Regions from separate parts of the Micromonospora sp. B006 genome, predicted to be linked through region 1. Evidence: predicted binding sites of a transcription regulator. Region 1 holds the regulator's gene; the other holds the start of a gene.
What was found. The regulator HrcA, encoded in region 1, represses chaperone genes, less so after heat shock. The targets are predictions, from matches to a motif close to GGTTNGCACNCTCNNNNNGAGNGTGCNAACC.
Positions count from the first base shown of each region.

Region 1 (14,359 bases):
GTGCCGACCGCGGTGAGCACCACGGCGGTGTGCGTATCGGTATGGGTGTCCACACCGATGACCGCGTCGACACGCTCGGCCAGACGTTCTGCCAGGATAGGAAACACGGACGGTTCTCCCTTGCACGGGACGACGTTCGGACGGCGTCGGCCCGGGAGACGATCACCCAGCGGCACATCTGTGATGAGTCACGCGACACGGGCTGCACACCCCCGTCGCGGACAGGCTTCTGATCAGGCCAACAAGGTGGGCCGGGCCGACGCCGGCAACCCACGAGGACAAGTCGACGCCACGGCACACCAACTCACAGCGGCCAGATCTTGCATGAGTCACTCATAGATCACCGACGTCGAACCCTACCGATACCAACCACCCGGAACCGGCCCACCTATAGAAGCGTCGGCGCGCACGGGAAAGGGAGGCTTACCAGTGGGTCAGGCGGGTGGCCAGGACTGTGAGGGCGGCCACGCCTGCTGTGGACGTGCGCAGGACTGACGGGCCCAGGCGGACCGTGCGGGCGCCCGCCTCGGCGAACGTGGCCAGCTCGTGGTCGGCGATGCCGCCCTCCGGGCCCACCACCAGGACGATCTCCCCGGCCGTCGGCAGATCCACTGTGGTCAGGCGGTCCTGCGCGCCCTCGTGCAGCACGAACGCGGCGGCCGCGCCGGCGATCCGGCGGGCCACAGTCGCGGTGGACTCGTCCGGGGCGCCGGCCACCACCGGCAGCCACGGGCGGCGGGCCTGCTTGGCGGCCTCCCGGGCGGTGGCCACCCACTTCTGGCGGGCCCGTACGCCCCGGTCGCCGCGCCACTGCGCCACCGAACGGGACGCCGCCCAGGGCACGATCTCGTCCACCCCGACCTCGGTCATCGCCTGCACGGCGAGTTCACCCCGGTCACCCTTGGCGATGCCCTGCACCACGACCAGCCGGGGGACGGGCGCGTCCGCGTACCCCCGGCTGGTGACGCGCAGGTCGAGCGTGCCCCGGCCGACGGCGGTGACCACCGCGGCGGCGGTGCCGCCCCGGCCGTCGGCGAGCAGCAGTTCCTCACCGGCACGCAGCCGCTGCACGGTGGCCGCGTGATGGCCCTCCGGGCCGTCCAGCGTCAGCGTGTCACCGGTGGGCAGCGCATCGACCAGGAACAGCGGGGCGGACACCTCAGGCGTGCCCGTTGAACGCGTCGCGCATCCGGGAGAAGAAGCCGCCCTGCTTGCTCAGCTCGGCGACCTCCTCGCCGCGGGTCTTGGCGAAGTCGCGCAGCATCCGCTCCTGGTCGGCGTCGAGCTTTGTCGGGGTACGCACGTCGAGGTGCACGTAGAGGTCGCCCCGGCCGGTGCCGCGCAGGTGCGGTACGCCCCGGGCGCGCAGCCGCAGCGTGCTGCCGGGCTGGGTGCCGGGCTTGACGTCGACAGCTTCCTCGCTGTCGAGCGTCTTGATGGTCAGCCGCGTGCCGAGCGCGGCGGCGGTCATCGGCACGGTGACCCGGCAGTGCAGGTCGTCGCCCTTGCGGGAGTAGACGTCGTGCGGCCGCTCGTGGATCTCCACGTAGAGGTCGCCGGCGGTGCCACCACCGGGGCCGACCTCGCCCTGCTGGGCCAGGCGGATCCGCATGCCGTCCTCGACGCCGGCCGGGATCTTGACGGTCAGCGAGCGGCGGGTACGCACCCGGCCCTCACCGGCGCAGGTCGGGCAGGGGTGCGGGATGGTGGTGCCGTAGCCCTGGCAGACGGTGCACGGCCGGGCGGAGACCACCTGGCCGAGGAACGTGCGCTGCACCGACTGCACCTCGCCCCGGCCACCGCACGCCTCGCAGGTGGCCAGGTGGGTGCCGGCGGCCGTGCCGGCGCCGGAGCAGGTGGTGCAGAGCACCGCGGTGTCGACGGTGATCGGCGCCTCGACGCCGAACGCGGTCTCGTTGAGGTCCAGTTCCAGGCGCAGGATCGCGTCCGCGCCGGGCCGGGTGCGCGGCCGGGGACCCCGGCTGCCGCCCGCCGCGCCGCCGAAGAACGCGTCCATGATGTCCTGGAAGCCGACGAACGGACCGGCGCCGCCGGGCCCGCCCGGGCCGCCCATGCCACCGCCGCCGGGGGCGAGCGGGTCGCCGCCGAGGTCGACGATCTGCCGTTTCCGGTCGTCCGAGAGGACCTCGTACGCGGCGTTGATGTCCTTGAACTTCTCCTGGGCCTCCGGGTCCGGATTGACGTCCGGGTGGTACTGCCGCGCCAGCTTGCGGTAGGCGCGCTTGATCTCGTCGTCGGAGGCGTCCCGGCTCACGCCGAGAATGCCGTAGTAGTCCCTGGCCACTGCGTTAGGTGTCCTCATGTTCGTCTCGCGTCGCTCCGGTCGTCGGCCGCAACCGGCCGTCGGCCCTGACTGGTCAGTTCTGGGCCAGCAGTTCGCCCACGTAGCGTGCCACGGCCCTCACCATGGCGATATTGCCGGGGTAGTCCATCCGGGTCGGCCCGAGCACGCCGAGCCCACCGACGATCGTGCTGCCCGGTCCGTAGCCGGTGCTGACCACCGAGGCGGCCCGCAGGTTGTCGAACTCGTTCTCGTCGCCGATCAGCACGCGGGTGGTGCTCGGCTCCGTCTCGCCGATCAGTTTGAGCAGCACGACCTCTTCTTCGAGCGCCTCCAGGATCGGCCGCAGCGAGCCCTGGAAGTCGAGCAGGCCGCCCCGGGTGAGGTTGGCCTGCCCGGCCAGCGCGAGGCGCTCCTCGTGCCGTTCCACGAGCGTCTCCAGCAGCACCGTGGAGAGCGTGGTCATGGCCGGGCGCAGATGCGGCGCGGACTCGTCCACCAGCGCCTGCACCAGCGGCGGCGTCTCGGAGAGCTGGCTGCCGACGAGCTTCTCGTTCACCAGCCGGCGCAGGTCGGTCACGTCGTCGGCGGGAACCGGGGCGGGCAGCTCGACGAGCCGCTGCTCGACCCGGCCGGTGTCGGCGATCATGACGACCATCAGCCGGGTGGTGGAGATCGGCACCAGTTCCAGGTGACGCACCTTGGACCGGGCCAGGCTCGGGTACTGCACCACGGCGACCTGCCGGGTGAGCTGGGCGAGCAGCCGGACCGTGCGGTGCACCACGTCGTCGAGGTCGACCGCGCCGACCAGGAAGCGCTCGATGGCCCGCCGCTCGGCCGGGCTGAGCGGCTTGACCCGGGAGAGCCGGTCCACGAAGAGGCGGTAGCCGCGGTCGGTGGGCACCCGGCCGGCGCTGGTGTGCGGCTGCCGGATGTAGCCCTCTTCCTCCAGCACCGCCATGTCGTTGCGCACTGTCGCCGGGGAGACGCCGAGCTGGTGCCGCTCGACCAGGGCCTTGCTGCCCACCGGTTCCTGCGTGGCGACGTAGTCCTCGACGATCGCGCGCAGCACGGCGAGTTTGCGGTCGTCGAGACCCATGTCCCCACCTCCTGACACACCTCGGCCGGGCCGGCACGCGGCATCCGCCGGGCGGCTGGCACTCGACTGTAGCGAGTGCCAGTCTACGTCGGCACCCCCACCGATGCGATGATCGCCCGACGGACCTGCGGTGCGGCCCACCACACCATGGGCCAAGCCAGACCGAACAGCCGGTCACGCTGGGTCTGTGTCGCTCTGGTGCCGCTTGCCCGGTGGCCCTACCGTGACGGCATGACTGAACCTCCTCGCCCTCCCGGAGCAGGGGACTCCGGCCCCCAGCCCGACCCGTCGGCGCCCTACGGCTCCGGCGAGCCGCCCACCGCTCCACTGTCCGGCGCGCCGGGCGCGGGCGGGTATCCCCCGCCCGGTGACTATCCGCCCCCGGGCGGCTACCCGCCTCCGGGCGGGCAACCCCCGCCGGGCGACTACCCGCCCCCTGGTGGTTACCCCCCGCCGGGCGGCACGCCGGGCTACGGCGCCGGTTACCCCGCCGGTGGCGGCTATCCCGGCGGTGGCGGCTACGGCTCGGCCGGGTACGCCAACAACGACGAGAAGACCTGGGCGCTCGTCGCGCACTTCGGTGGCGCCGCCGGTGTCATCGTCGGCGGCGGCCTGCTCGGCTGGGTCGCCCCGCTGATCGCGCTGATGACCCGTGGTCAGCAGTCGCCGACCGTCCGCGCCCACTCCGTGGCGGCGCTGAACTTCCAGATCACCTGGGCCATCGCCGGCGTGCTGGCCTGGGTGCTCACGTTCGTCACCTGCGGGATCCTGTTCTTCATCCCGATGCTGGTCTGGCTGGTGCCGCTGATCTTCGGGATCATCGGCGGGATCAAGGCCAACGAGGGCGTGCTCTACCGCTACCCGATGAGCTACAGCTTCAGCAAGTGACATCGCCGGTCGGCCGAGGGGGCGGCCGACCGGCCCCGGTCACGGCAGCAGGTCGCGTACCACCGCGTCGGCCAGCAGCCGTCCGCGCAGCGTCAGCACCACGAGCCCCCGCGCGTACGCCCCGGCGTCGAGCAGCCCGGCTTCCCGGGCCCGCTCGGCGCCCGCCCGACCGGGCTCGTCCAGCACGTCCAGTGGCAGGCCGGAGGCGAGCCGCACCCGCAGCATCACGTCCTCCATGTGCTGTTCGTCCGGGCTGAGCACTTCCCGGGCCAGCGCCGGCGAGGCGCCCTCGGCCAGCCGCGCCGCGTACGCGCTCGGGTGCTTGACGTTCCACCAGCGCACGCCACCGACGTGGCTGTGCGCCCCCGGGCCCAGGCCCCACCAGTCGGCGCCGGTCCAGTAGAGCAGGTTGTGCCGGCACCGGGCCGCCGCCGAGCGGGCCCAGTTCGACACCTCGTACCAGGAGAAGCCGGCCGCGCCGAGCGCCGCCTCCGCGGCCAGGTAGCGGTCCGCCGCCACGTCGTCGGAGGGGTACGGCAGCTCGCCCCGGCGCATCCGCGCGGCCAGCCGGGTGCCGTCCTCCACGATCAGGGCGTACGCGCTGACGTGGTCCACCCCGGCGTCGACCACCTGGGCCAGCGAGGCGGCGAAGTCCTCGGCCGTCTCCCCCGGCGTGCCGTAGATCAGGTCCAGGTTCACGTGCTCGAACCCGGCGTCGCGCGCCTCCAGCGCGGCGGCGGTGGCCCGGCCCGCGCTGTGCCGCCGGTCGAGCACCGCGAGCACCCCGGGCGCGGCGGACTGCATGCCCAGCGAGATCCGGGTGTAGCCGGCGGCCCGCAGCGTCTTGAGCGACTCCGGGGTCACCGACTCGGGGTTGGCCTCGGTGGTCACCTCGGCGTCGGCGGCCAGCCCCCAGACGCGGTCGATGCCGTCCAGGATGCGGGCCAGGTCGTCGGCGGGCAGCAGGGTCGGCGTGCCGCCGCCGACGAAGACGGTGTCGACCCGCTGCGGCGGCGAGTCGCCCAGCACCCGGGCGGCCAGCGCCAGCTCGGCCAGCACGGAGTCGGCGTACGTCTCCCGGCTCGCCCCGCCGCCCAGCTCGGCGGCGGTGTACGTGTTGAAGTCGCAGTAACCGCACCGGGAGGCACAGAACGGCACGTGCACGTACACGCCGAAGCCGCGCGCGCCGACGGTGCGACGGGCGGTGGCGGGCAGCGATCCGTCGCGCGGGACGGGTTCGCCTTCTGGAAGGACGCCGGGCATGGCCACTAGTGTGCCCGGCATGACCTCTCCGGACGCTCTCGTGCGAGTCGCCACGGCCCGTGGGGTGACCACCCTCACCCTGGACAGCCCGCACAACCGCAACGCGCTCTCCACGCCCCTGATGACCCAGCTGCTTGCCGGGCTGGCCGACGCGGTCGCCGACGACGCGGTACGCGCGATCGTGCTCGACCACACCGGCCCGGTCTTCTGCTCCGGCGCCGACCTGAAGGAGACCGCCGCGGCGTACGCCAGCGGGACGGTGCCCGCCGGGATGCTCGGCGACGTGCTGGTGGCGGTGCGGGAGTGCCCGAAGCCGGTGGTCGCGAAGGTGGCCGGGCCGGCCCGGGCCGGCGGGCTGGGCCTGATCGCCGCCGCCGACCTGGCGATCTGCGCGCAGGAGGCGACGTTCGCGTTCACCGAGGTCCGGATCGGGGTGATCCCGGCGGTGATCTCGGCGACCGTGCTGCCCCGGCTGGACCAGCGGGCCGCCGCCGAGCTGTACCTGACCGGCGACACGTTCGACGGCCGCCGCGCCGCCGAGGTCGGCCTGGTCACCGCCGCGGTGCCGGCCGACGAGCTGGACGCCGCAGTCGAGCGCTACTGCGCCTCGCTCGTCAAGGGCGCGCCGGGGGCGCTGGCCGGGGCGAAGGAGCTGCTGCGCCGGCCCGCCGCCACGGACCTGCGGGCCGAGATCGCCGAGTTGGCGGCGCTGTCCACGGGGTACTTCCTCTCCGACGAAGGACGTGAGGGCGTCATGGCGTTCCGGGAGAAGCGGCCCGCCGCCTGGGTGCCCGCCGGGGACTGAGGTGCGCGGCGGGGCCCGGCTCGACGCCTTCGGTGGCGGCGGGCCCCGCCCGGCGGCAGGGCGTGGCTGGTCACGTGGCGACGGGACGGCCACTCGGACGAGAGGCGCGGGCGCGGGGCCGACGTACGCTTGGCGGACTGTCGGGACAGGGGGTGCGGGTGCGGACGCGAGCGGCGATCGTGGCATCTGGTGTTGCGGTGTGCGTACTGGCCCTGCTCGCGGTCTATGTCGTGACCAAGCAGTTCGGGGAGCACCTGCGGCTCCCCCTGGCCAGCCGGACCTGCACGGTGCAGGCCGACGGCGAGGTGGTGCTCGGCGCCGACCAGATGGCGAACGCGGCGACCATCGCGGCCATCGGGATGCAGCGCCGGATGCCCGAGCGGGCGGTGGTGGTGGCGCTGGCGACCGCGTACCAGGAGTCGCACCTGCGCAACATCGCGCACGGCGACCGCGACTCGCTCGGCCTGTTCCAGCAGCGCCCGAGTCAGGGCTGGGGCACCCCGGAGCAGGTCCAGGACCCGCGCTACGCGGCGAACAAGTTCTACGCCGCGCTGAAGAAGGTGAAGGGCTGGGAGCGGATGCGGGTCACCGACGCCGCCCAGCGGGTGCAGCGGTCGGCCTTCCCCGAGGCGTACGAGAAGTGGGCCGACGAGTCGGAGGTCCTGACCCGCGCGTTGCTCGGCCACGCGACCGGCGCGGTGGCCTGCACGGTGAGCTCGCCGCCGACGATGCGCGGGCCGGCTGCCGCCAGCGCCGTGCTGGAGAGCCTGTCGCTGGACTGGGGGCTGCCCCGGCTGGCCACGGCGACCGACCTGACCGCGCTCACGGTGCCGGCGGGCGACGACCGCAACGGCTGGCGGTACGCGCACTGGCTGGTCTCGCACGCCGACGACCACGGCGTGAAGCGGGTCCGCTTCGGGAGCCTGGAGTGGACGGCCGAGCAGGGCTCCTGGGCCCGGGTGAAGGGCGATCCGGCCACCGACGTGCGCGCCGAGGTGTTCGCGGCCTGACCGGCCGCCCTCCCTCAGCCCTTCACCGCGCCGGCGACCAGGCCGGAGACCATCCGGCGCTGCACCAGCAGGAAGAAGATGATCACCGGCAGGGTGAACAGCGTGGACGCGGCCATGACCGAGCCCCAGGCGGTGTCGTCCCGGCCGAAGAAGAACGTCATCGCCACCGGCAGCGTGTACTTCTGCTGGTCGTTGATGAAGGTCAGCGCGAAGATCAGCTCGTTCCAGGCGGTGATGAACGAGAAGATGCTGGTGGCGACCAGGCCGGGCGCGACGAGCGGGAACAGCACCTTGCGGAACGTCTGGGCCCGGCTGGCGCCGTCGATGGCGGCGGCCTCCTCCAGTTCCTTCGGCACCGCGGCGACGAAGCCGCGCAGCATCCAGACCGCGAACGGCAGCGAGAAGCCGAGGTACGTGAGGATCAGGCTGGGCAGCGTGTTGTAGAGGCCGAGCCGCTGGATCATCAGGAACAGCGGGATGACGAGCGCCTCCAGCGGGATCATCTGCACCACCAGCAGCATGATCAGGAACGTGGTGCGCAGCTTGAACCGGAACCGGGCCACGGCGGTCGCGGCGAGCAGCGCGACCAGCCCGCTCAGCAGCACGGTGGCCGCCGCGACAAGCACGCTGTTGAGGAAGAAGTCGGTGAACGTCACGCCCGGGATCAGGTTGCCGGTGAGGATCTCCCGGTAGTGCTCCAGGGTCGGCTCCGCCGGCACCGGCCGGGGCGTGGACGAGAAGATCTCCCGGTTGGGCTTCAGCGAGGTCGCCACCATCCAGTAGACCGGGAACGCGGCGAAGAGCGCGACCAGCAGACCCGCGCCGTTGAGGGCGATCTTCTTCATCATTCGTCCTCCTGCCGCAGCACCATGCGGACGTACAGGGCGGTCACCGCGAGCAGGATCACGGTGAGGATCACGGCGATGGCGGAGCCGAGGCCGTACTTGGGCGGCGGCGAGAACGCCTCCGCGTACGAGTAGATCGACAGCATGAACGTGGACCGGTCCTGGGTGCCGCCGGCCAGCACGAACTGCTGGGTGAAGACCTTGAAGTCCCAGATCGTGGAGAGCACCACGAGGATGCCGAAGACCGGCCGCAGGATCGGGAAGGTGACCGACCAGAAGACCTTCCACGGGCCGGCGCCGTCGACCCGGGCCGCCTCCTGCAACTCGGTCGGCACGCTCTTGAGCCCGGCCAGCACGCTCACCGCGATGAACGGGAACGAGTGCCAGACCACCACGAGCGTCAGGATGGCGAAGAACATCAGCGGATCGTTGAACCAGCCGTACCCGGTCCAGTCGCTGCGCCCGAACAGGGCCGTGGAGAGCCCGTCGGGAAGCTTGTTGAACAGCCAGGTGACCAGGCCGCTCGTGTCGTCGAAGATCCACTTCCAGACGATGGTGCCGGTCAGCGCCGGGGTGGCCCAGGCGAGCATCACGCAGCTCGCCACGAACGTGGCCATCTTCTTGCCCAGGCGGTTGAGCAGCAGCCCGACCAGGGTGCCGAGGATCATCGTGAGCGCCACGTTGGCGACCGCGAACAGCACGGTGTTGCGCAGGACCGTACGGAAGAACGGGTCGCCGAGGATCTGCGCGTAGTTGGCCAGGCCGACCCACGGCCACTCGCGGTCGCCGCGCAGCTGCCGGACGCTGTCCAGCTTGTGGAAGGACATCCACACGACCTGGCCGAGCGGCCACAGCAGCAGCACGGCGATGATCGCCAGGCAGGGCAGGAGCAGAAGGTACGGAAGGTGATCCACCCGGCGACGGCGCCGCCGCGCGGGGGTCTCCCGCGCGGCGGCCTCGCCGGTGGCCTCGGTCAGCGTGGTCACTTGGCGTTGAGGATGCTTTCCATCTCGGTGGCCGCGTCGGCGGTGGCCTTCTCGACCGTCTTCTGACCCTTGATGACCGAGCTGTTCATCGCCTGGGTCACCGTCTTGGTCCGGCTGACCTCGACCCACTTCGGGGTGAGCGGGGTCAGCTTGGTGTTCTGGATGGCCGTGGCGAACGCGGCCATCACCTTGTCGTTGGCGTAGTTGCCGCCGCTGACCAGATCCTTGTAGACCGGGAAGAAGCCGAGGCTGCCGGCGAACTCCTGGTCCTTCTGCTTGCTCAGCAGCACCGTCATGTAGTCCCAGGCCAGCGACTGCCGCTCGCTGTCCTTCCAGATGGCGATGTCGGAGCCACCGGCGAACGCCGGGGCGGCCTTGCCGTCCGGGCCGGGGATCGGGAACGTGCCCCAGACCTTCTCGATGTCCGGGTTGTCCTTCTTCATCGCGCCGCCCTGCCAGCTTCCGGCGAACGCCATGGCGGCCTTGCCGGTGGCGAACTGGGTACGGGCGTCGACCTCGTTCCACCCGGCGGCGGCCGGCGGGGCGACCTTGTGCACTGTCACCAGGTCGGTCCAGAACTTGACCGCCTTCTGTGCCTCGGGGGTGTTGTAGCCGGACTTCCAGGCGTCGCCCTCCTTGGTGGCGATCTCCGCGCCGGCACTCCAGAGGAAGGAGTAGAACGGCAGCTCGGAGTTGCCGGGCAGGGCGATGCCGTAGGTGCCGGGCTTCTTGGCCTGGACGGTCTTCGCGGCGGCGACCATCTCGTCCCAGTTCGTCGGCGGCTTGACGCCGGCCTCGGCGAACCAGTCGGTCCGGTAGTAGACGGCGCGCACGCCGGCGTACCACGGCACGCCGTACTGCTTGCCGTCGAGCTGGGCGTTCTTGACCAGGTCGGGCAGGATGTCCTTGCCCTCGGACCAGCCGTTGAACTTGTCCGTGACGTCGGCGAGGGCCTCCTGCGCGGCCCAGCCCTGGGTCTCGGTGTTGCCCAGCTCGGTGACGTCCGGGCCCTCCCCGCCGGCGAGCGCCGCCTGGAACTTCTTCGGCGCCTCGAGCCAGGGGATGTACTGCACCACGACGTCGGTCTCGGGGTGCTTCTTCTTGAACTCCGCCTCGACGCCGTCGAGGAACGCGGTCTGGGCGTCGCCGCCCTCACCCATCATCCACACAGTGAGCTTGCTGTTGTCGGCGGCCTTGTCGTCGTCGCCGGAGCCACCGCACGCGGTCAGCACCAACGCGGCCGACGCCACGATGGCGGTGACCGGAGCCAGCCGCTTCCACCTGTTCACGCCATATCTCCCTCAGGGCCGTTTGGCACTAACCTTCTCCGCCGCACCTTAGTAGGAAAATTTCCTTTACAACAGGGGGTGTTCGCGACGGAGGGCAGAGGCGACCGTATCGCAGCCGAGGGCCCGGCCGACATCGATGCCGTCCGGGCAGTTGAGAGCCCACGAACGCCGACGGGCGCCCGGCCGGTGAGGCCGGGCGCCCGTCGAGGCGCGTGGTGCGGGGTCAGTAGCGCGAGACGCCGCGGCGACGGCCGACGCCGGCCACCAGGGCCACGCCGATCGCAGCGAAGAGCACCTGCAGCATCAGCTCGCGCCAGTCGATGCCGGCGGTCTCGGCGAAGCCGGAGGCCCGGGCCACGATCGTGCCCAGAAGCGCGGCGCCGACGCCGATCAGCATGTGCAGCCAGATCGGCATGTTCTGACGGCCCGGCACGACCAGCCGGCCCAGCGCGCCGACGATCAGACCAACGACCAGCGCCGTGATGATGCCCCAAACGGTGAGCTCCATGGTCGCCCTCCTCCTTAAGATCGGGTCACACATTTTTGTGTGGTTACTGTCGTGATCGCTAAGTTCCCGACCGCCCGGAAATCCAAACCGACTCCGATGACGAATTGTTCAGACGTACGCTGACCTGCTGTTTCTCCTCGAAACCAGGCGCGGCGAGCGGCAGGGACGCACGGACGGGGTTCAATGCGGAAAGCGCCGACGGGCGCCCGGCCAGGTGGCCGGGCGCCCGTCGAGGCGCGTTCGTAGCGCGGGTCAGTACCGCGAGACGCTGCGGCGGCGGCCGACGCCGGCCACCAGGGCCACACCGATGGCGGCGAGCACGACCTGCACGGCCAGCTCGGCCCAGTCGATGCCGGCGGTCTGCGTGGCGATGCCGAGCGCCCGGGCCAGGACGGTGCCCAGCAGGGCGGCGCCGACGCCGATCACCATGTGCAGCCACATCGGCATGTTCTGCCGGCCCGGCACGACCAGCCGGCCCAGCGCGCCGACGATCAGACCAACGACCAGCGCGGTGATGATGCCCCAGACGGTGAACTCCACGGTCGGTCCTCCTAAGCGATTTCGCACGTTCTGTGCGTTTGCTGTCGTGACCGCTAAGTGCCCGACGCATCGAAAACCGAAACCGGCGGCATCGACCACCGCTCCCCCCGCGACCGCGAACCCGCAGGTGGGAGCGCTGCCACCGGCTGCAAATTTCCTGGGTACGCGAACCGGCCGGCACCCTCGGAGGAGGACACCGGCCGGTCGTGGAGCCGAGGCTGTTACTTCTTGCCGGCGGGCTTGCCGTCGCCGGAATCGGACGAGAGCGCGGCGATGAACGCCTCCTGGGGGACCTCCACCCGGCCCACCATCTTCATCCGCTTCTTGCCCTCCTTCTGCTTCTCCAGCAGCTTGCGCTTCCGGCTGATGTCACCGCCGTAGCACTTGGCGAGCACGTCCTTGCGGATCGCGCGGATGGTCTCCCGGGCGATCACCCGGCTGCCGATCGCCGCCTGGATCGGCACCTCGAACTGCTGGCGCGGGATCAGCGAACGCAGCTTCGCCGCGATCGTCGTGCCGTACGTGTACGCCTTGTCCTTGTGCACGATCGCGCTGAACGCGTCGACCGGCTCGCCGTGCAGCAGGATGTCCACCTTCACCAGGTCGGACGCCTGCTCGCCGGAGGGCTCGTAGTCGAGCGAGGCGTAACCCTTGGTACGGCTCTTGAGCTGGTCGAAGAAGTCGAAGATGATCTCGGCCAGCGGCAGCGTGTAGCGCAGCTCCACCCGGTCGGCGGAGAGGTAGTCCATGCCGAGCAGGCTGCCCCGGCGGCCCTGGCACAGCTCCATCACCGCGCCGACGTAGTCGTTCGGGGTCAGCACTGTCGCCCGCACCGTCGGCTCGTACACCTCGGCGATCTTGCCGGTCGGGTACTCGCTCGGGTTGGTGACCACGATCTCCTCGCCGTCCTCCTGGATGGCCCGGTAGACCACGTTCGGCGCGGTGGAGATCAGGTCGAGGTTGAACTCCCGCTCCAGCCGCTCCCGGATGATCTCCAGGTGCAGCAGGCCGAGGAAGCCGCAGCGGAAGCCGAAGCCCAGCGCGCCGGAGGTCTCCGGCTCGTAGACCAGCGCCGCGTCGTTGAGCTTGAGCTTGTCCAGCGCCTCGCGCAGGTTCGGGTAGTCCGAGCCGTCGATCGGATAGAGGCCCGAGTAGACCATCGGCTTCGGGTCCTTGTAACCGCCGAGCGCCTCCTTGGCCGGGTTGTTGTTGATGGTGACGGTGTCACCGACCCGGGACTGGCGCACGTCCTTCACGCCGGTGATCAGATAGCCCACCTCGCCGACGCCGAGCGCGTCGGCCTTGACCATCTCCGGCGAGATGACGCCGATCTCCAGCAGCTCGTGGACCGCGCCGGTGGACATCATCTTGATCCGGTCCCGGGCCGAGATCCGGCCGTCGATCACCCGCACGTAGGTGACCACGCCCCGGTAGACGTCGTACACCGAGTCGAAGATCATCGCGCGGGCCGGGGACTCGGCCTCGCCCACCGGCGGCACGAACTGCCGGACGATCTCGTCCAGGAGATAGGGCACGCCCTCACCGGTCTTACCGGAGACCCTGATGCAGTCCGCCGGGTCCCCGCCGATCAGGTGCGCCAGCTCCTCGGCGTACTTCTCCGGCTGCGCAGCCGGCAGGTCGATCTTGTTGAGGACCGGAATGATGTGCAGGTCGTTCTCGAGCGCCAGGTAGAGGTTGGCGAGCGTCTGCGCCTCGATGCCCTGCGCGGCGTCGACGAGCAGGATCGCGCCCTCGCAGGCGGCCAGCGAACGGGACACCTCGTAGGTGAAGTCCACGTGGCCCGGGGTGTCGATCATGTTGAGCACAGCCGTCTCACCGGCCCGGTCGCCCTCGCGGATCGTCCACGGCATCCGCACGGCCTGGCTCTTGATGGTGATGCCGCGCTCGCGCTCGATGTCCATCCGGTCCAGATACTGCGCGCGCATCTGCCGGGGGTCGACCACACCGGTGAGCTGCAACATCCGGTCGGCCAGGGTCGACTTCCCGTGGTCGATGTGGGCGATGATGCAGAAGTTCCGGATGCGCGCCGGGTCGGTGGCACCAGGAGCGTTCGCGCCGGGATCGAGCGTCGGTGGCACAGCGGTCCGTTCTGGTCGGCTGACGTGAGCGGGCCGGCGCGCCGCCGGCCCCCTCCATGGTCCCACGTCGCCCGGGGCGCGCCCGGACTCCCCCTTTACTCCGTCCTACTCCACGGGTGGCTCGACGAAGAGCGTGGCCAGCCTCGGCAGCCGGCGGCGGGCCTCCTCCTCGTCGTCGAAGTCCCAGAAGTCGTTCAGGTCGGGCACCGGCACCGGGTCACGCTCGGCCGGCAGGTCGGCCGCGGTGGCCTTCCGGTACGCGTCCCACGGCACCGCCAGCATCTGCTCGCACTCGAACTCCTCGCCACTGAGCGCCGCCGCCCGGACCTGCGGCAGCTCGGCGAGCGAGTCCGGGTCGCCGACCGCCTTGGCGAACACCGCCCGGCCCTGGGTCATCAGCCAGCCCCGGAAATACTCGAAGCCGTCGTCGGACGCGCCCCCGTTGATCAGGTACGCCGCGCCCCAGAGGTCGACCTGGTAGGAGGCGGCGAGCACCCGCCGCTGGTGGTGGGCGTACCCGACGATCTCCTCCGGGTCGCGCTCGGCCAGCAGCGCGACCGCCCGGGCGGCGACCGCGTCGGGCTCTCCCCCGGCCCCGGTGCGGGCCTCGTCGATCAGCTGCCAGAACTCGTCGGTCCTCATGGTGGGCAGTCTGGCAGAGCCCACCGACGAGTGGTCCGCGGTGCGTGCGGCGGTGCTCGGTTCGGTGCTGGCCTTTGCGCCGG
Region 1 covers NZ_CP030865.1:4,301,600-4,315,958, forward strand. Annotated here, with positions in the region: gene MicB006_RS19220 (IS110 family transposase) at 1-107, opposite strand, end outside; gene MicB006_RS19225 (16S rRNA (uracil(1498)-N(3))-methyltransferase) at 424-1,158, opposite strand; gene dnaJ (molecular chaperone DnaJ) at 1,160-2,305, opposite strand; gene hrcA (heat-inducible transcriptional repressor HrcA) at 2,379-3,401, opposite strand; gene MicB006_RS19240 (DUF4870 domain-containing protein) at 3,633-4,289, shown strand; gene hemW (radical SAM family heme chaperone HemW) at 4,329-5,552, opposite strand; gene MicB006_RS19250 (enoyl-CoA hydratase-related protein) at 5,572-6,357, shown strand; gene MicB006_RS19255 (hypothetical protein) at 6,510-7,367, shown strand; gene MicB006_RS19260 (carbohydrate ABC transporter permease) at 7,382-8,215, opposite strand; gene MicB006_RS19265 (carbohydrate ABC transporter permease) at 8,212-9,198, opposite strand; gene MicB006_RS19270 (sugar ABC transporter substrate-binding protein) at 9,195-10,487, opposite strand; gene MicB006_RS19275 (GlsB/YeaQ/YmgE family stress response membrane protein) at 10,711-10,995, opposite strand; gene MicB006_RS19280 (GlsB/YeaQ/YmgE family stress response membrane protein) at 11,248-11,535, opposite strand; gene lepA (translation elongation factor 4) at 11,757-13,634, opposite strand; gene MicB006_RS19290 (DUF4240 domain-containing protein) at 13,740-14,276, opposite strand.

Region 2 (14,359 bases), 610 kb from region 1:
CGACGTCGTAGCCGCCGTTGCCGTAGCTCGGGAAGTAGGGGTCCCCGGCGCCGGGCGCGCCCGCCGCGAAGCTGCGCGTGGCCGCCGGGGCGGCAGTGGTGGAAGCCGCCGGTCCCGGGTCCGGCTCGGCCGAGCCGCAGCCGGCCACCAGCAGCGTCGTGCAGGCCAGCAGCCCGAGCCGTCGTCGTCCGCCGCGCCGCGTCATCGCTTCGATCCCTCCGGGTCCCGAACAGCGGCCCCGCCCACGGGCCGCTCCGCCCGCGGCAGCCTACCCAGCGGCGGTCACGCCCACGTCACGGCAGTCCCGGTGGCGTCGCGCCGACCAGCCAGGCGTCCAGCAGCGTCCGCAGCGGCCGCCCGGACGTGCGTTCGGCGTACCCGACGAAGTCGGCGGTGGTGACGTTGCCGTTGCGGTGCTGCGCCAGCCAGCCGCGCAGGACGCGGTAGAACGTCTCGTCGCCGACCGCGCGGCGCAGCGCGTGCACCGCGAGCGCGCCCCGCTGGTAGACCGCGTCGCCGAACATCCCGGACCGGCCCGGGTCGACTGTGGGCTTCGACCAGTCGGTGTCCGCGTACCGTTCGGCGACGGTCTGCGCCACCGTCCGGCCGCCGTCGTGCTCGGCCCAGAGCCATTCGGCGTACGTGGCGAAGCCCTCGTTGAGCCAGATGTCGCTCCACCGGGCCACCGAGACGCTGTCGCCGAACCACTGGTGGGCCAGCTCGTGCGCGACCACTTCGGTGTTCGGGCGGTCGCCCCGGAAGAAGCCCGGCCCGTAGACCGGCCGGCTCTGCGTCTCCAGCGCGTACCGGATGCGCTCGTCGGCCACCACGATCCCGCCGTACGCCTCGAACGGGTACGGGCCGAAGCGCTCGGCCAGGAAGTCGGCGATCTCGCCGGTGCGGGCCACCGACGCGGCGGCCGGCCCGTCCGCGGGCAGCGCCTCGGCGACGGCGGTGACCAGCGGCTTGCCCGCGTGCGTGCCGGTGCTGACCCGGTAGTCGCCGATCACCAGCGTGCTCAGGTAGCTGGCCATCGGCGCGCGCTCCGACCAGCGCCAGGTGGTCCAGCCGCCGGCGCTGGTGCGGCCCTGCGGCACGCCGTTCGCGAGCGCGGCGAGCCCGTCCGGCACGGTGACCGCGAAGTCGTAGGTGGCCTTGTCCGACGGGTGGTCGTTGACCGGGTACCAGGTGCTCGCCGACTCCGGCTGGCCGAGCGCTATCGCGCCGTCCGGTGTGGCGTGGAAGCCGCCGTCGCCGAGTTCGGCGTTCGGCAGCGGTTCCGGCACCCCGCCGTACGTCACCTCGACGGTGAGCCGCTTCCCCGACGGCAGCCCGCGCGGCGGGGTGACGATCAGCTCGGCGCCGTCGTGGCGGTGTTTCGCCGCCTCCCCGTCCACCCGGACCCGCTCGACGTCGAGCCCGGCCAGGTCGAGCTGGAACCGGGACAGCGCACGGGTGGTGGTGACGGTCAGCGTGGCCGTGCCGGTGAGCTTGTCGCCGGCCGGGTCGTAGCGCACGTCAAGCGCGTAGTGGCCGACGTCGTAGCCACCGTTGCCGGCCCCCGGCACGTACGGGTCACCGACGTCCGCCGCGCCAGCCCGGAACCCGTTGTCGTCGCCGCCCGTGCACCCGCCGGCCGCGTGCGCCACCGCCACCAGCCCTGCCGCCCAGATCCGCCGCCGCCTCACCCGGCGAGCCTAGACGCGCGACGGCGTGGGCGGGGCCGGAACACGTCCGGGCCGCGCCCGCGTCGTCATGCGGTGCTCAGCGGTACTCAGTGGTGCTCAGCGGTCGAGGACCAGCCCGACCTTCTGGAACTCCTTCAGGTCGCGGTAGCCGCACTTGGCCATCGCGCGGCGCAGGCCGCCGAAGAGGTTGAGCTGGCCGTCCGGCTCGTCGGCCGGGCCGAACAGCAGCTTCTCCATCGAGCCGAGCGGCTCGCCGGCCACCTCGAACGCGCCCCGGGGCAGCGACGGGTGGCTGGCCGCGGAGTGCCACCAGGCGCCACCGGCCGGCGCCTCCGCGCAGAGCGAGAGCGGCTCGCCCAGCATCACCGCGTCCGCGCCGCAGCCGAGCGCCTTGGCGATGTCGCCGGAGGTCTGCATGTCGCCGTCGGCGATCAGGTGCACGTACCGGCCGCCGGTCTCGTCCAGGTAGTCGCGGCGGGCCGCGGCGGCGTCGGCGATGGCGGTGGCCATCGGCACCCGGATGCCGAGCACCGACTCGGTGGTCGACCAGTCGTCGCCGCCGATGCCCACGATCACGCCGGCCGCGCCGGTACGCATCAGGTGCAGCGCGGTCTTGTAGTCGGTGCAGCCGCCGACGACGACCGGCAGGTCCAGGTCGGCGATGAACTCCTTGAGGTTCAGCGGCTCGTCGGTGGTGGAGACGTGCTCGGCCGAGACGAGCGTGCCCTGGATGACCAGGATGTCCACACCCGCGTCGAGGATCACCGGGGCCAGCGCCAGGGTGTGCTGCGGGGAGACCCGCACCGCCACCGTGCCGCCGCCCTCGCGCAGCTCGCGTACCCGCTCGGCGATCAGGTCGGGCCGGATCGGCTCGGCGTAGACCTCCTGGAGGCGCTTGGTCGCCCGCGCGTCCTCGCCGAGACCGGCAAGCTCCTCCAGCACCTTGGCCGGGTTCTCGTACCGGGTCCAGAGGCCCTCGACGTTGAGCACCCCGAGGCCGCCGAGCTGGCCCAGCCGGACCGCCGAGGCGGGGCTCATGGTCGCGTCCGAGGGGTGGCCGACGCAGGGGATGCCGAACTGGTACGCGTCGAGCTGCCACGCGGTGGAGACGTCGTCGACGTCCCGGGTGCGGCGGCTCGGCACGATGGCGATGTCGTCCAGGTGGTAGCCGCGCTGCGCGGTCTTGCCCAGCCCGATCTCGACCACGTCACGCATGGGGGACTCCAGGTGGTTGGGGGTGGTGGGTCAGCGGGAGTGGTAGTTGGGCGCCTCGACGGTCATCTGGATGTCGTGCGGGTGGCTCTCCTTGAGCCCGGCCGCGGTGATCCGGATGAGCTGGCCACGCCGGTGCAGCTCCGGGATGCTCTCCGCGCCCACGTACCCCATCGCGGCGCGCAGGCCGCCGATGAGCTGGTGGGCGACCGCGGACAGCGGCCCCCGGTAGGGCACCTGGCCCTCGACGCCCTCCGGGACAAGCTTGTCCTCGGCGAGCACGTCCTGCTGGAAGTAGCGGTCCTTGGAGTAGGACTTGCCCTGGCCGCGCGACTGCATCGCGCCGAGCGAGCCCATCCCCCGGTACGCCTTGTACTGCTTGCCGTTGATGAAGATCAGCTCGCCGGGGCTCTCCTCGCAGCCGGCCAGCAGGCTGCCGAGCATCACCGTGTCGGCGCCCGCGACGAGCGCCTTGGCGATGTCGCCCGAGTATTGGATGCCGCCGTCGCCGATCACCGGCACGCCGGCCGGGCGGGCGGCGCGGGCCGCCTCCATGATCGCGGTGATCTGCGGTACGCCGACTCCGGCCACGATCCGGGTGGTGCAGATGGCGCCCGGGCCGACGCCCACCTTCACGCCGTCCGCGCCGGCCTCGACAAGCGCCTTCGCGCCCGCGTACGTGGCGATGTTGCCGCCCACGATGTCGATGGTCACGTCCCGCTTGAGCCGGGCGACCATCTCCAGCACGGCGCGCTGGTGGCCGTGCGCGGTGTCCACGATGACCACGTCCACACCGGCGTCGACGAGCGCGCGGGCCCGCTTGTAGCCGTCCTCACCCACGCCCACCGCGGCGGCGACCCGGAGCCGGCCCGCGTCGTCCTTGGTGGCGTTCGGGTACTGCTCGCTCTTGGTGAAGTCCTTCACCGTGATCAGGCCGCGCAGCTTGCCGCCCGCGTCCACGATCGGCAGCTTCTCGATCTTGTGCTGGCGCAGCAGGCCGAGCGCGTCGTCCTTGCTCACGCCGACCGGGGCGGTGATCAGCGGCGTGCGGGTCATGATCTCGCGCACCGGCGTGGCCGGGTCGGAGACGAAGCGCATGTCGCGGTTGGTGACGATGCCGACCAACTGGCCCTGCCCGTCCACGACCGGCACGCCGGAGATCCGGTAGCGACCGCAGAGCGCGTCGACCTCGCGCAGCGTGTCGTCCGGGCTGGCGGTCACCGGGTTGGTGATCATGCCGGATTCGGAGCGCTTGACCAGGTCGACCTGGAGCGCCTGGTCCTCCACCGAGAGGTTGCGGTGCAGCACGCCGATGCCGCCCTGGCGGGCCATGGCGATCGCCATCCGCGCCTCGGTGACCGTGTCCATCGCGCTGGACAGCAGCGGCACGGTCAGCTCGATGTTGCGGGTGAGGCGGGTGCGGGTGTTGACGCGGCTGGGTACGACGTCCGACTCGCCCGGCTGCAGGAGCACGTCGTCGAAGGTCAACCCGAGCGGTACCACCCGGGCCGAACCGGCCGGCAGCTCGGGCAGATGGCCACCCAACTCCCCACCGTCGGTGCCGGCCGGGATCTCGGTGCTGGGCGAATTCTCCACGATTGCTCCCCTGAGCTGGTCGATCGGGCTGCAGCGAGGCGGCGCGCGCGGGCACCGGCGGGCGCCTGGTGACGGCGCGTCGCCTCATCGTACCCACTGGCCGGTTCGCGTCCGGGCAGCGGCGGGCCCGGGGGTAGGCCGGGCCACAGCGCGGGCTGGGGCGGGCTTTCCGGCGGCCCGGGGTCTACGGTGAGAGGGTGCACGACGAGCCCATCGACCCGTTCAACGGCGATCCCGCCGATCCGGCTGCCGGTCTGCACGATCCCGGCGACGACGACGCGCTCGACCCGCTGACCGACGTCGAGCGCCAGGACGTGCTGGAGGATCTCGCCGACCTGGAGATCTACCAGGCGCTGCTCCAGCCGATCGGGGTGCGCGGCCTGGTGATCGAGTGCGAGGACTGCCGCGAGCCGCACTACTTCGACTGGGACCTGCTGCGCGGCAACCTGCGCCACCTGCTCAACTCGGGGCGTCCCCGGGTGCACGAGCCGGCCTACGACCCGGACCCGGACCATTACGTGAGCTGGGACTACGCCCGGGGCTACGCGGACGGCGTGCACGACACGCTCACCGAGGGCACCGACGAGTCCAGCGAGAGCTGAGCGCCGACAGCCGGTTCGTCAGGCCACCAGGCCGGCCCGGAACCCGGCCGCCACGGCGTGCGCCCGGTCCCGCGCGCCGAGCTTGCGGAACAACCGCCGGGCGTGCGTCTTGACCGTGTCCTCGGAGACGAACAGCTCCCGCCCGATCTCCGCGTTGCTCTTGCCCTCGGCCATGCCGAGCAGCACCTGAAGCTCCCGCTCGGTCAGCCCGACCGCGCCGCGCGGCGTCCGCGCCGCGCGCTGGGCGGCACCCGGCCGGGGCGCCTCCGCCGCGTCCGCCGCCGCCGGGTCCTCCGCGTCCTCACCCCGTTGCACAGGCACCACCGTGGGCAGGCCCGCGGCATCCACCGGCGCCGCCGCCGGCCAGCCGGGTCCACCCTGGGTACGCCCCGCCGACCGGGCCGGTCCGCCGACAGCGGCCGCGTCCCGGGCGGTGTCCGCCACCCGGTGCCGGTTGCTCCGCCCGGGGGCGGAGAGCAGCAGCAGCGCCTTGGCCACAGCGCTGGTCAGGTCGTGGTCGGCGTTCTGGATCAGCCCGCGAGCGCCGGCGCTGATGGTGGCCGCCGCCGACTCCGACTCCTCAGCGCCGAGCAGCAGCACCGCCGCCTGCGGCGCGCGGGCCAGCACCCGGCGCACGAAACCGGCGCTGTCCGGCCGGGTCAGGGCGGTGTCGGCGAGCACCACGTCCACCGGACGCTCGGCGAGCCGCAACATCACCTCCGGATCGGAGACTGCCGTCCGGACGACGCCGGACAGCCCGAGCCGCGCCGCGGCGGAGGTCAGATGCTGGGCCGCCAATGGTGTCCGAACGCACACAAGAACACTACGCACAGTGGGCTCCTCTCCGACTCAGAGCAGACCATGCGGAGGTGGGCTCGGGAGGGGGTTCCGGGCAATCATCCGAACTTTTCCGACAGATGGGGCATATGCCGCTGACTGTCCGAGGTTTTCGATCACAGATGTGTGAGGCGGGGACGGCTCGGGTACCGAGGGGTTCATCCGGAACCGGCATCCCGCGCGGACCGCCGCCCGGTAGCTGGCCACGAACATTCTCCGCGGTGCCGCGCGGGAGGAGGGGTGCTGATGTCGAACGTACGTAGGCTGCCTGGACCGATCGACGAGCTCTGGGACTGGCAGCGGCTCGGGGCCTGCCGTGGCCGCGACAGCGCGCAGTTCTTCCACCCGGACGGCGAGCGCGGCTCCTCCCGGATGCGCCGTGAGATGGGCGCCAAGTCCGTCTGCCGCGCCTGCCCGGTACGCGCCGAGTGCGCCGCGCACGCGCTCTCCGTCCGCGAGCCGTACGGCGTCTGGGGCGGGTTCAGCGAGTCCGAGCGGCTGCGGCTGCTCGCGCTCGGCTGGGAGGACCTGGCCGACCGCCGGCAGACCCGGGTGGACATCGCCCGGCTGGAGGCCCGCCTCGGCCGTCCGCACAACACCGCCGTGCCGGACCAGCGCAAGGTCGCCTGACCCGGTCCACTGATTTCCGACGCCGCGCCCCGATTCCGGGGCGCGGCGTCGTCGCGTCGGGCCCGTCCCGCCCCCGCTTGATCAACACCGGCTCGGCGAAGTGGTCATATCGTGGAGCCTCTGATGCCACCATTTCGGGGAACTGGTGTTGATCAAGCCTGGGCGGTGGTCAGGTGATCGTGACTCGCACTGTGTGCCATCCCGTTGCGCCGTCGGGGGCGACCGGGGCCCGCTGTTCCGTCTGGGTCTCGCCGGTCGTGTCCGTCGCCCGCACCTGCAGCGTGTGCTCGCCCGGCGTGGCGTCCCACCGCCAGGACCACTGCACCCAGGTGTCCGCCGACACCGCCGGGGCCAGCGTCGCCTCCTGCCACGGGCCGCCGTCGACACGTACCTCGACGCGCCGGATGCCGCGGTGCTGCGCCCACGCCACACCTGCGACAGTCACCGGACCCGCGGCGGGACGGCTGCGAGGCCGGGGCGTGTCGATCCGGGACTGCGTCTTGATCGGCCCCTGCGCGGACCAGCCGCGCGGCACCCAGTACGCGTCGAAGTCGGCGAAGCTGGTCAGCTCCAGCTCGGTGAGCCACTTGCAGGCCGAGACGTACCCGTAGAGGCCGGGCACCACCATCCGCACCGGGAAGCCGTGCCGGATCGGCAGCGGCTCGCCGTTCATGCCGACCGCGAGCAGCGCGTCCCGCCCGTCGCGCAGCACCGAGGTGGGCGTGCCGCAGGTCCAGCCGTCGACGGCCCGGCCGACCACCTGGTCCGCGCCGTCCTCCGGGTCGGCCTCGTCGAGCAGTTCCCTGATCGGTACGCCTAGCCAGCGCGCGTTGCCGATCAGGTCGCCGCCCACCTCGTTGGAGACGCAGGCGAGCGTCACGTAACGCTCGACCATCGGACGGGCGAGCAGGTCGTCGAAGCTCAGCTCGATCGGGTTGCGGACCCGCCCGTGGATGCGCAGCCGCCAGGTGACCGGGTCCACCTGCGGCACCACCAGCGCGGTGTCGATCCGGTAGAACTCCCGGTTCGGCGTGACGTACGGCGCGAGCCGGGACAGCGACAGGTCGGCTCCGGCCGGCAGCGGTGGGGCGGGCGCGGCCGGGGCGTGCAGCGTCACCGCGTCCCGGGCCGTCGACACGCCGCGCCGGCCGGCCAGCCAGTGCCCGCCCAGCCCGGCCACCGCAGCCGCGCCGGTGAGCAGCCCGGCGCCACGCAGGAACCGTCGTCGCGACTCCGCGTCGTCGGGCCGGGCCGGCTCCCAGCCGCCCGGCGTCTCCCCCTCCCGGGCCAGCGCGGCGACCGCCGGCGGCGGGGCGGACGGCGGGGGCGACGCGGACGGCGGCTCGCTGTCCGCCGAAGCGGCCCCGTCGCGCTCCGCCGGGCCGGTCCCGGCCCGGTCGCGTCGCACGGCGTCAGACCGGTAGCGCCCCGGTCGCTTCCGGTGCGCCGGTTCGGCGCTCAGCGGGCCGGCCACGAAGGCCCAGAGCGTCAGCGCGCCGAGTCCGCCGCCGACCAGGGAGGGCAGCGCGTCGAACGCGTCAGCGCCGGCCCGGGTCAGCGCGGCGGCGACACCGAGCGCGGCGAACGCGGCGATGCCGGCCAGGCCGATCGCCAGCCGCCGGACCGCCGCCAGGCCGAGCAGCGCCCCGAAGGCGGCCAGCAGCAGCGCCGTCCCGATCAGCAGCGCGATCTTGTCGTACGTGCCGAAGACGCTGATGGCGAACTGCTTGAGCGGCTCGGGCACCAGGTCGACGACGAGTCCGCCGACGGCGACGAGCGGAGCCGACCGGGGGCCGGTCAGGACCGCAACGGGTTCGGCGGCGCCGAGCGCCACCACGGCGGCGACGACACCGGCCAGCGCCGCGCGGCGGCGGGAGAGGGTGCTCACGGCATCCAGTCTGGTCGACCCGCGGGGACGGCTGCCAATTCCGTCAGCGTTCCGTAAGGGGACCCGGCCCGGGAAAGCCGTCAGGGCACACCACCGGGTCGGCGGTGTGCCCTGACGTCGAGCCGTACTCCTCGGGTCAGAAGCCCGGGCCGTGCTGGTGGCCGTGACCGTGCGAGTGGCCGTGGCCACCGGCGCCGGCCGACTCCGGCTCGGCCGGCTTCTCCACCACGAGGCTCTCGGTGGTGAGCAGCAGGCCGGCGATCGAGGCGGCGTTGCTGACCGCGTTGCGGGTCACCTTCACCGGGTCGATGATGCCGGACTTGGCCAGGTCGACGTACTCGCCGGTGGCGGCGTCGAGGCCGTGGCCCCAGTCCTTGCCGACGACCTTCTGCACCACCACGTAGCCGTCGTGGCCGGCGTTCTGGGCGATCCAGCGCAGCGGCTCGACGAGCGCCTTGCGCACGATCGAGACGCCGACCTTCTCGTCACCGGTGAAGCCCAGGTCGTCGTCGAGCGCCGGCAGGATCTGGGCCAGCGCGGCGCCGCCACCCGGGACCGTACCCTCCTCGACCGCGGCCTTGGTCGCGGCGATGGCGTCCTCGATGCGGTGCTTGCGCTCCTTCATCTCGACCTCGGTGGCCGCGCCGACCTTGATCACGGCGATGCCGCCGGAGAGCTTCGCCAGCCGCTCGGCCAGCTTCTCCCGGTCCCACTCCGAGTCGGAGGCCTCGATCTCCTTGCGGATCTGGGCGACCCGGTCGGCGACCTCGGAGGCCTGCCCGCCACCGTCGACGACCGTGGTGTTCTCCTTGTCGACCACGACGCGGCGGGCGGTGCCGAGCACCTCCAGGCCGACCTGGTCGAGCTTGTAGCCCAGCTCCGGGGCGACCAGCTCGGCGCCGGTCAGGATCGCCATGTCCTGGAGCATCGCCTTGCGGCGGTCGCCGAAGCCGGGGGCCTTGACCGCGCAGACCTTGACGGTCTTGCGCAGCGCGTTGACCACGAGCGTGGAAAGGGCCTGACCCTCGACGTCCTCGGCGACGATGAGCAGCGGCTTGTTGTCCTGGAGGACCTTCTCCAGCAGCGGCAGCAGCTCCTCGATCGCCGAGATCTTCTGGGTGGTGATCAGGATGTACGGGTCCTCCAGGACCGCCTCCTGCGCCTCCAGGTCGGTGACGAAGTTCGGCGAGATGAAGCCCTTGTCGAACTGGAGCCCTTCGGTCACCTCCAGCTCGGTGACGAGCGCGGAGCCCTCCTCGACGGTGATGACGCCGTCGCGGCCGACCTTCTCCATCGCCTCGGCGATCAGCTCACCGATGGCGGCGTCCTGCGCGGAGACGGTCGCGACGTGCGCGATCGACTCCTTGCTGGCCACCTCGACGGCCTTGCCGAGCAGCGCCTCGGAGACCTTGGCGGCCGCCGCGTCGATGCCCCGCTTCAGGCCGGTCGGGTTGGTGCCGGCGGCCACGTTGCGCAGGCCCTCGCGGACCATGGCCTGGGCCAGCACGGTGGCGGTGGTGGTCCCGTCGCCGGCGACGTCGTTGGTCTTGGTCGCCACCTCCTTGACCAGCTGCGCGCCGAGGTTCTCGTACGGGTTGGTGAGCTCGATCTCCTTGGCGATGGTCACGCCGTCGTTGGTGATCGTGGGCACACCGAACTTCTTGTCCAGGACGACGTTGCGCCCGCGCGGGCCGAGGGTGACCTTGACCGTGTCCGCGAGGGCGTTGACACCGTGCTCCAGCAGGTGCCGGGCATCGTCCGAGAAGCTGAGGATCTTCGCCATCAGTATCCCTTCGAAGCGACGTTGCCCCGGCCCGGCGAGCCGGACCGGGGCAACGACACTGATCGGTTGCTTACTTCTCGATGACCGCGAGGACGTCGCGGGCGGAGAGCACCAGGTACTCCTCGCCGGCGTACTTGACCTCGGTGCCGCCGTACTTCGAGTAGAGGACGGTGTCGCCGACCTTCACGTCGATCGGCACGCGGTTGCCCTTGTCGTCGATCCGGCCCGGGCCGACAGCGAGGACGGTGCCCTCCTGCGGCTTCTCCTTGGCGGTGTCGGGGATCACGATGCCCGAGGCGGTGGTGGTCTCGGCCTCGTTCGCCTGGACCACGATGCGGTCCTCGAGCGGCTTGATCGCAACCTTGGTCGCGGTAGTCACGGGCATACCCTCCCGGGTACTTGGTGTCGTTGCCGGCCGGCGTGCCGACCAGCGTCAATCTGCCACATGCCACCGGGCGGGGCCGTCGTCGCGGGTGCCGGTCCGCCTGGCGCTCAACCCCCGGGCACAGGGCCCGGGCGTTGGCACCCTCAGGGTGAGAGTGCTAATCGCAGGTTATTCCTCGGCTAGCACTCCGTCAAGGAGAGTGCCAACGCGTCGCCCTCCGTGTCGCGCCGGAACCGGGCCGGGACAATGGGCGCGTGGATCTCGACCAGCTCGCCGCGCTGCGTACCCCCGAGGGGTCGGCCGCGCTCGCCGCGGCCGCTCGGGTGGCCGGCGGCGACCCGCTGGCGGCGGCCGCCGCGCTGCGCTCGGCCGGGATTCCGGGCGACCTCGCCGCCGCCGCGCTGACCCAGGCGGAGCTGCGCCGCCGCGCGGTCGGCAAGTTCGGCGCGGCCGCCGCCGGGATGTTCCTCACCCGGCCCGGGCTGGAGCAGGCCACCCGGGGGGTGGTCGCCGACCGGCGGGCCGCGCGGCTGCGCGCCGCGGGCGTGACCACCCTGGCCGACCTGGGTTGCGGCCTGGGCGCCGACGCGCTCGCCGCCGCCCGCGCCGGAATCCGGGTGTACGCGGTGGAGGCCGACCCGCTCACCGCCGCGATGGCCGCCGCGAACGCCGGGGCCGCCGGGCTGGCGGAACTGGTGACCGTCGAGTGCGGCGACGCCACGGCGTTCGACGTGAGCCGGGTCGACGGCGCGTTCTGCGATCCGGCGCGGCGGCGGGCCGGCACCGGGCGGCGCGTCTTCGACCCGAGGGCCTACTCACCGCCGTGGGACTTCGTCACCGGCCTGGCCGCGCGGGTGCCGCGCACCGTGGTGAAGGTGGCGCCGGGGCTGGACCACGCGCTGATCCCGGCCGGCGCCGAGGCGGAGTGGGTGAGCGTGGACGGCGACCTGGTGGAGGCGGCGCTGTGGTGCGGCGAGCTGGCCGGCGTCCCCCGCCGCGCCACACTGCTGCGCGAGAAGGAAGGGCCCCTTCTTAACGCCTCCGGTAGTAAAAGGGTCCCTTCCTATCACCTCACCGGCACCGGAGCGGCCGAGGCGCCGGTGGGGCCGGTCCGGCGGTTCCTGTACGACCCGGACCCGGCCGTGGTGCGCGCGCACCTGGTCGCCGAGCTGGCCACGGACCTCGACGCCACGCTCGCCGACCCGTCGATCGCCTACCTGTACGCCGACGAGGCCCGGCCCACCCCGTTCGCCCGCTGCCTGGAGATCACCGACGTGCTGCCGTTCTCGCTGAAGCGGCTGCGCGCCCTGCTGCGGGAGCGCCGGGTCGGCCGGGTCGAGATCCGCAAGCGCGGCTCGGCGCTGGAGCCGGAGAAGCTGCGTCGCGACCTGCGACTCTCCGGTGACGCGGCGGCCGACCTGGTGCTGACCCGGGTCGCGGGCGACCCCACGGTGCTCGTCTGCCGGCCGGTCCCGGCCGGCGGCTGACCGCGGTTTCGGCTCGCGGCCGGCCGGCGACCGGGCTAGCTTGATCCGGTGGCGGGCCCTGGCACTCCGGCGATCGCGTTGCTGAGCAAGCGGAAGATCGCCCACAGCACCCACACCTACGACGTCTCGCCGGACGCGCCGAACTACGGCGCGCTGGTCGCCGCGGCGCTGGGCGTGGCGCCGGACCGCGTGTTCAAGTCGCTCGTCACCGAGGTCGACGGCGGGTTGACAGTGGCGGTGGTGCCGGTGACCGGCGAGCTGGACCTGAAGGCGCTCGCCGCCGCGGTGGGCGGCAAGCGGGCGGCAATGGCGGACCGGGCGGTGGCCGAGCGGGCGACCGGGTACGTGCGGGGCGGGATCAGCCCGCTGGGCCAGCGCAAGCGGCTACCGACAGTCGTCGACTCCTCGGCGCTGGCGCACCCGACGGTGTACGTCTCGGCGGGCCGCCGGGGCTTGCAGGTGCAGCTCACGCCGACGGATCTGGTGACGCTCACCGGGGCGGCCACGGCATCGATCGCCGCCGCCTGACGGGCCTCGTGACGGTACGTGTGGGAGCGTTCCCGGAGCGCGCCCGCCCGGCGGTGTCTCGCGGGTGACAACCGCGTTGCTGAATTGTTACCGCCGCCAACAAACTTCTGACCTCGGCAGTCTTGCGGCCCATGGGAGGTGAGGAATACGTTGCCGGACACAACAAAACATCACCACTCCCCCACCTCCGAAAGGACCCTGCACATGCGCAAGGGCTTCCTCACCTTCGCGGCCGTCGGTCTTCTCGCGACCGGCAGCATGGCCGCCTGTGGTGACAACGGCGGTTCTTCCGACGAGGCCGGCGGCTCCAACGCCAAGAAGCCGAAGATCGGCGTGATCCTGCCGGACAGCAAGTCCTCCGCCCGCTGGGAGGGCGCGGACCGCAAGTACCTCAAGGCGGCGTTCGACGCGGCGGGCGTCGAGTCCGACATCCAGAACGCGCAGAACGACAAGACCGCGTTCCAGACCATCGCCGACCAGATGATCACCAGCGGCGTCAACGTCCTGATGATCGTCAACCTGGACTCCGGCACCGGCAAGGCCGTGCTCGACAAGGCCAAGTCGCAGGGCGTGGCGACCATCGACTACGACCGGCTGACCCTGGGCGGCTCCGCCCAGTACTACGTCAGCTTCGACAACGAGGCGGTCGGCAAGCTCCAGGGCGAGGGCCTGAGCAAGTGCCTGACCGACAAGGGCGTCAAGAACCCGTCGATCTCGTACCTCAACGGCTCGCCGACGGACAACAACGCCACCCTGTTCAAGAACGGGTACGACTCGGTGCTCAAGCCGAAGTTCGACTCGAAGGAGTACACCAAGGTCGCCGACGACCCGGTACCGGCGTGGGACAACGCGCAGGCCGCCACGATCTTCGAGCAGCAGATGACCAAGGCCGGCGGCAAGATCGACGGCGTGCTCGCCGCCAACGACGGTCTCGGCAACGCGGCCATCTCGGTGCTGAAGAAGAACAAGCTCAACGGCAAGGTCCCGGTGACCGGTCAGGACGCCACCAAGGAGGGCCTGCAGAACATCCTCGCCGGTGACCAGTGCATGACCGTCTACAAGGCGGTCAAGAAGGAGGCGGACGCCGCCGCCGACCTGGCCATCGCCCTCGCCAAGGGTGAGCGGAAGGACACCGGCCAGACGGTCAAGGACCCGGAGGGCAACCGGGACGTGCCGGCCGTGCTGCTGGAGCCCAAGGCCATCTTCAAGGACAACGTCAAGGACGTTGTGGCCGACGGCTACGTCACCAAGGAAGAGCTCTGCACCGGTGCCTTCGCGAAGCTCTGCACCGACGCCGGCGTGAGCTGACCCACCCGCCTCAGGCGGCGCCGGACGGGATCCGAGACCTCCCTCCGCCCAAAGGAGAACCCCGTGTCCGCAACCCCCCTGCTGGAGCTACGCGGGATCGACAAGAGCTTCGGTCCCGTCCAGGTGCTGCGTGACGTCGCCTTCACCGCGCACCCCGGCGAGGTGACCGCGCTCGTCGGCGACAACGGCGCCGGCAAGTCGACCCTGGTCAAGTGCATCAGCGGTATCCACCCCACCGACGCCGGCGAGTTCCTCTTCGACGGCCGGCCGGTGAGCATCAACAGCCCGCGCGACGCCGCCGCGCTCGGCATCGAGGTCGTCTACCAGGACCTCGCGCTCTGCGACAACCTCGACATCGTGCAGAACATGTTCCTCGGCCGGGAGAAGCGCAGCGGCATCGTGCTCGACGAGCCGA
Region 2 covers NZ_CP030865.1:4,906,953-4,921,311, forward strand. Annotated here, with positions in the region: gene MicB006_RS21985 (M1 family metallopeptidase) at 1-205, opposite strand, end outside; gene MicB006_RS21990 (M1 family metallopeptidase) at 294-1,688, opposite strand; gene MicB006_RS21995 (GuaB3 family IMP dehydrogenase-related protein) at 1,785-2,903, opposite strand; gene guaB (IMP dehydrogenase) at 2,934-4,496, opposite strand; gene MicB006_RS22005 (DUF5319 domain-containing protein) at 4,694-5,098, shown strand; gene MicB006_RS22010 (response regulator transcription factor) at 5,117-5,929, opposite strand; gene MicB006_RS22015 (WhiB family transcriptional regulator) at 6,182-6,565, shown strand; gene MicB006_RS22020 (sulfite oxidase) at 6,735-8,453, opposite strand; gene groL (chaperonin GroEL) at 8,590-10,236, opposite strand; gene groES (co-chaperone GroES) at 10,307-10,621, opposite strand; gene MicB006_RS22035 (methyltransferase domain-containing protein) at 10,876-12,108, shown strand; gene ybaK (Cys-tRNA(Pro) deacylase) at 12,157-12,636, shown strand; gene MicB006_RS22045 (sugar ABC transporter substrate-binding protein) at 12,841-13,944, shown strand; gene MicB006_RS22050 (ATP-binding cassette domain-containing protein) at 14,008-14,359, shown strand, end outside.
Region 2: groES (co-chaperone GroES) is a predicted target of HrcA. The motif match lies at 10,754-10,784, and genes of this name have one in related genera.